Noviherbaspirillum saxi: one gene and its partner. The protein of the gene in region 2 interacts with the protein of the main gene of each other region in a pairwise test. Links are inferred from orthologs where the notes say so. Each region holds a gene or a part of one and is shown on either strand. Other genes may lie near its edges.

Region 1 (3,147 bases), on a different replicon or contig from region 2:
TAACCACGCCCGCTGCCACCGTAGTACGTGCTTTGATCAGGCTTGTTCAATCCCGCGCCGTGACGGAAACGTTCGACCAGGTCCGGGTTGGCAAGGAAGGGACGGCCGAATGCGACTGCGTCGCCGATCTTGTTGGCAATCAGGGCGTCGGCTTCGGCTGCCGTATAGCCACCGCAGAAAATCAGCAGGCCATTGAAGTTCGCACGGATCTGGCGGCGGAATTCATCGCTCAGTTCGGGGCCGCCGACCCAGTCGGGCTCGGCAATGTGCAGGTAAGCGATGCCGCGACGGGTAAATTCCTTTGCCAGGTACAGGGTGCTGGCGTCGGCTTCTTCGTCAGCTATGTCATGCGCGATGAAGTGCGGTGACAGCCTGACGCCGACGCGATCCGCACCCATTTCGGCGATGGCCGCATCCACTACTTCAAGCACGAAGCGCGCACGGTTTTCGATTGAGCCACCGTACTCGTCGGTACGCAGATTGGAATTGGTCGACAGGAACTGATGCGGTAGATAGCCGTTCGCGGAATGGATTTCAATGAAATCGAAACCGGCGCGATCGGCGCGCGCCGCCGCCTGACGATATTGCTCGACAATATCCTTGATTTCAGGCGTGGTCAGCGCACGCGGCTTGCCGGTCGGAACATTCGCGGTGGTGCCGTCAGGCTGGACGACGAAGCATTTCGCGTTGCGTGCAATCACGGCGGAGGGAGCCACGGGATCTGCGCCATCGGCTTGCAGTAGCGGATGCGATATGCGACCGACGTGCCATAACTGGGCGGCGATGCGGCCGCCTTTCGCGTGCACTGCTTCGGTGACTTTTTTCCAGCCGGCTTCCTGCTCATCGGTATAGATGCCTGGCGTCCACGCATACCCTTGGCCTTGTCTGGATACTTGAGTGCCTTCCGACACGATCAGGCCGGCACCGGCGCGTTGCGCGTAGTATTCAGTATTCAATTCGGTCGGAACATCACCCGGTTGCCCGGCGCGCGAACGTGTCAGCGGAGCCATGACGGTACGGTTGGATAAGGTGATAGATCCGGCGTTTACCGGCGACAGCAGGTTGTCGTACATAAAAGCTCCTTTTATTAGACCGGTCGGCTAGTGGCGACCGAATAAAAATGGGCATAGCCCAGAAAGAAATAATTAGACCGGTCGTCTAATTTTCGATTCAAAAAAATGCCGAATGACCGGCACGTTATTACTTTGTTCCGTCAAGCATTTGTCGGGTTTGCGCATAAGCGCGCTCCAGTGAAGCATTGGAACCATTCGCCCGTGCCAGCACGCTCGCTCCTACCCACATTGCATATAGCGACTCGGCCAGTTGCTCCGGTTCGATATCTTCATGGATGGATCCATCTGTTTTGCCGAGCCGAAGCGCACTCGTAAAGTGTCCGACAATGCGGTTCATCCCGGCAGACAGTTCTTCGCGCATCGCTTCGGACAGGTCGCATACTTCCGCCGCGAGCTTCACCGCGAGACAGGAATGATGCGCGCCGCAGGCAGTCTGGTTATCCAGCCAAACCTTGAAGTAACCCAATACCAGATCGCGTCCCGTGCAAGTTCTTGCTGCATTGCGGGTCGCAAAACGCGATTCATAGTCTTGAAAATACCGCTCCAGCAGCGCTACGCCGAAACCTTCCTTCGATTTGAAGTAATGATAAAACGAGCCTTTCGGCACTTCGGCCTTGCCCAGGATTTCACTCAAGCCGACAGCGGAAAACCCGCGCGCAAGAATAAGCGCTTCTCCCGCCGAGAGAATGCGTTCACGAGTGTCCTGATAATTTGCGTTGCGATCCATGGGATGGATACTACTAGACCGGTCGTCTAGAAGCAAGCACATTGCATGATTATTTGAGATCCCGTTGAAATCCTTCTCTTGTTATCTCTTGTTTATTTACTTCAGAGAAAGGTTTTCCGCCAACACCTCGGTAATTACCTCATGCAAGCGGGAGATCGCTGGTGTTGTCGGCTTATCGGCCTGCGATATACAAAGACCGATTCGAGGCAATGCGGGCAATGCACGCGCGGGTCCGATGTTTGCCAAACCATGCGGGATCGACACCGCCGACCGTACCGTCAGCCCAAGTCCGGCTTCTGCCGCCGCCCATAGGCCGCCCAGGCTGAGACTGGTCACGGCGATACGCCATTTGATCCCCGCGTCGTCCAGTGCCTTGATGGCTGCCTGCCGAAATATGCAGGGACTCTCCAGCAATAGCAGCGGCAGGGGTTCCTCGGATGGCCAATTCGTGTCCGGCTTGCCTATCCAGGTCATGTCCAGTTCCGCGACACGCTTGATGTCGGCGCGCCTGTCGTTGGAAAAGATCAGCGCGATATCGATTTCATTGCGCTCGATTTGCGCCGCCAGCACCGAATTGCGGTCCATGCGTATTTCGATTGCGACATGCGGATGAGAGCGGGCGAAACGTGCCAGCGTCGCCGGCAGCCAAGTGTTTTCGAAGTCGACGGACATGCCGAAGCGCACGCTGCCCATGATCGCCGATCCGCGCACGGCGGCCACGGTTTCCGCGTTGAGTTCCAGCATGCGCAGCGCGTAATCGTGCAGGGTTTTGCCAGCCGGGGTCAGCGCCAGCGCGCGTCCCTGCTTCTCGAAGATCTCGACATCAAGCTGTTCTTCCAACTTTTTCATTTGCAGGCTGACGGCCGATTGGGATCGACCAATCCGGTCGGCGGCCCGCGCAAAGCTGCCTGTGGTAATGCCGATCACCAGCGTCCGCAGCAAATCCATATCCAACAGGAGCTTGCTCATATATGAGAAATATAAAAGTATTTAATTAAAACTTTGAATTTTACAAATATATCTTAACGCTCTACAGTGCTTCTGTCAGCAGCAGTTTTAATCAGCCTCAAACCTGTCATCGACCTATTCACAAGGAGCCACCATGCCTTTTGTATCCATCTTCCTGCCCAAAGGCAGTTCCGCCGAAGCCAAGCGGCACGTATCCGACGCTGTCCATCAGGCGTTGACGGAAACTTTCAACGTACCCGCGGACGACCGCTTCCAGGTCATCAGCGAACGCGGACCCGATGAATTGATTTGTACGCCTTCCTACCTCGGCATCAGCCATACGAGCAATGTCGTATTCGTACAAGTGGCCTGTCGCGAAGGCCGCACAGTCGACATGAA
Region 2 (3,060 bases):
CACCGCACGCTACGGCAAACCACAATCCTGCTGCCATATCGACTCCTCCATTGTTGTTCACGACAAAGTTAAAACAACGACCACGTTCCGGAGGATCCCGGCACTACCTTCACGCTATTCAATAGCGGTGTAGCGACTGCCGCGGTCCTGCGGATTCATGCACTGCAAAACTTTTACGCAACCTGCTGAAGCTCATCGTATCGGTAGCGACGGTCGCTGCTACCTGACAATCCTGTTCTGGTTCCTGCTATAGCTGTCCTGAGGGGACATGCATCCGAAGGGACATGCATGCTGTTTGTCGATTGGGCTCAATCGTCCCGATTAGGTTCAGCATGCGGAAAACAAAAAAGCGGACATGTGTCCGCTTTTTGTGATTACTCAGCCAAGGCTGCAAAGGATTTATCCCGGATCGTTTCCACCGGTCCGACACCTTCAATTTTTCGATATTTCGGGGCGCCGGGTTGTCCGGACTGTGCCCACTTGTTGTAATAGCCGACCAGCACTTCTGTTTGCTCGTGATAGACGGCAAGGCGCTTGCGCACGGTTTCTTCCTTGTCGTCGTCGCGCTGGATCAGTTCTTCGCCGGTCAAATCGTCCTTGCCGGCTTGTTTCGGCGGATTGAAAGCGACGTGATAGGTGCGACCGGACGGCTGGTGCACACGGCGGCCGCTCATGCGTTCGATGATGGCGGTATCGGGTACGTCGATTTCAAGCACGTAGTCGATGGCAACGCCTGCATCCTTCATTGCATCCGCCTGCGGGATCGTACGCGGAAAACCGTCGAACAGGTAACCATTCGCGCAGTCATCCTGCTTGAGCCGGTCCTTGACCAGGCCGATGATGATGTCGTCCGATACCAGACCACCCGCATCCATGACTTTCTTGGCTTCGATACCAAGCGGGGTACCGGCCTTCACAGCGGCGCGCAGCATGTCTCCGGTCGAGATCTGCGGGATGTTGAATTTTTCCTTAATGAAATTCGCTTGCGTGCCCTTACCGGCACCTGGCGCTCCTAAAAGGATGAGACGCATGACATTTTCCTAGACTGGTTTTAAATTCTTTATGGTGCGGGATACGAGTCCCAGCAAAAGCATGTTTGTATCACGCCAACTTTTCATGAAACTTACCACAGAATCATGTTTCACCGGCAGACCGCACTCGATTTCTTCTATTTTCCTTGACCAAACCAAGCCCGCACGCGGGCCAGGTCTTCGGGCGTATCGACGCCCGCCGCAGGTGGTCCAGAGGTCACATGGACGGCAATCGGAAACCCGTGCCACAGCACACGCAACTGCTCCAGCGCCTCGACCTGCTCCAGCGGCGATATCGCGAGCCGCGGATAGCCCTGGAGGAATGCATTGCGAAAGGCATACAAACCGATATGGCGCAACGGCTGGTACCCGGAAGGCATGGTTTCGCGCGATTGCGCGAATCCGTCACGGTGCCAGGGAATGGTCGCCCGTGAGAAATACAAAGCCCTGCCGTTCTTGTCGAGTACGACCTTTACCACGTTGGGATTGAAGGCGTCTGCAGCATCCTGTATCGGATGCGCGGCGGTCGCCATTGGCACATCGGCGCTGATCAGCGCTCCGGTCGCGGCGATCAATTCAGGAGAAATCAGCGGTTCGTCGCCCTGCACATTGACGATGACAGCGTCGTCAGGCAACCCCATCGCGGCCGCCACTTCGGCAATCCGATCGGTGCCCGAGGGATGGTCGGCTCGCGTCATGTACACCTCGACACCATGCGCGGTGCAGGCCGCCATGATATCGACATGGTCGGTCGCAACGGCTACCCGTGCCGCCCCGGACTGCATGGCCCGCTCGGCCACGCGCACCACCATGGGCTTGCCGCCGATATCGGCGAGCGGCTTGTTGGGCAGGCGGGTGGACGCCAGACGCGCCGGGATAATGACGGTAAATGGCATGACAGTGTTTTACTAATAGGCAGAGTGATCGGCGCCGCAGCGTAGCGGCAGAAGTCGACGTCTCAAGACGGTCGACTGCCGTAAGTGAGGCTTCAGGAGTCGGCCGGCGTGCGGGGGGCGTTCAGGTCGCGCGCTTCGTCGGCCCACATGATCGGAATACCGTCGCGGATCGCGTAGGCCAGCTTGTCCGGATTGCAGATCAGTTCCTGCGCGGCCTTGTCGTACTCAAGAGGCCCCTTGCAGAGCGGGCAAACCAGGATATCAAGCAGTCGGGCGTCCACGACATTTCTCCACTATTCGTTTTGCGAGCGCGCTGTCGATGCGCGCTGTCACAGGCACGACCCACAGCCGCGGGTCGGTTTTCATCGTATCAATCTGCGTACATTTTACTGCATCCTTCTCGGTGATCAGGATGATATCGGCGGGCAGGCGCGCAAACGGGTTGTCGGCGTAATCATAATGATCCGGCAAAGGCAGCGGTTCTATCGTCAGCCCAGCCTTTTTCAGCATGCCGAAAAAGCGGGCCGGATTACCGATTCCGGCCGCGGCGACAATGCGCGGCGCCCTGATATTGCCGAGCGGGATGGCATGCCCACGGTCGGACAGTCGCTCCGCGACCTCGCCGGACAGTTGCATGCGATATGCCGGCGGCAGAACAAGCGGCGGCAGATGAGCGGCATTGACCACGGTGAAATCGCGCGGACGCGCCGCCGGTTCGCGCAGCGGGCCGGCCGGCAGCATCCAGCCATTGCCATCGCCACGCTCGTCGCACATAACGATTTCCACGTCGCGCTCTAGCGCGTAATGCTGCAAACCGTCGTCCGACACGATCACATCGACCGCCGGATGCGCGGCAAGCAGCGCCTGGGCGACCGCGACCCGGTCACGTCCGATCATGACCGGACATCCGGCGCGTGCGGCAATCAGGGCCGGTTCGTCGCCTACCTGTGCCGGCCTGGCGTCAGGTCCGACCTCGACCGGAAGTGCATTTTTGCCGCCGTATCCGCGCGAAATGACGCCGGGAGAAAAGCCTGCCGCACGTAGTTGTTCAATCAGCCAGATCGTGAATGGCGTTTTCCCGGTGCCGCCGACGAATACATTGCCAACGATAATTACCGGCACCGGCAGGCGGG

Evidence for each region.
Region 1: the proteins of kdsB (region 2) and D3871_RS21730 interact in binary tests that used the Escherichia coli proteins (3 or more experiments, as listed by UniProt). The link is inferred for Noviherbaspirillum saxi from one-to-one orthologs.

Annotation. Positions count from the first base shown.
Region 1 is NZ_QYUO01000002.1:1,322,799-1,325,945, reverse strand. What follows is about bases 1-2,820. They hold D3871_RS21730 (TetR/AcrR family transcriptional regulator), read right to left. Parts: upstream 1,801-2,820; coding sequence 1,201-1,800; downstream 1-1,200. Other genes in these bases: D3871_RS21725 (LysR substrate-binding domain-containing protein), read right to left, coding at 1,897-2,748; D3871_RS21735 (alkene reductase), read right to left, coding at 1-1,073. Also shown: D3871_RS21720 (tautomerase family protein), read left to right, coding at 2,903-3,147. UniProt on the Escherichia coli protein: Involved in response to both electrophiles and reactive chlorine species (RCS). Represses the transcription of the nemRA-gloA operon by binding to the NemR box.
Region 2 is NZ_QYUO01000001.1:2,568,397-2,571,456, forward strand. What follows is about bases 49-2,781. They hold kdsB (3-deoxy-manno-octulosonate cytidylyltransferase), read right to left. Parts: upstream 1,928-2,781; coding sequence 1,169-1,927; downstream 49-1,168. Other genes in these bases: adk (adenylate kinase), read right to left, coding at 375-1,031; D3871_RS12130 (Trm112 family protein), read right to left, coding at 2,020-2,208; lpxK (tetraacyldisaccharide 4'-kinase), read right to left, coding at 2,189-2,781. Outside these bases: D3871_RS12115 (sodium-translocating pyrophosphatase), read right to left, coding at 1-37; more of lpxK, read right to left, coding at 2,782-3,060. UniProt on the Escherichia coli protein: Activates KDO (a required 8-carbon sugar) for incorporation into bacterial lipopolysaccharide in Gram-negative bacteria.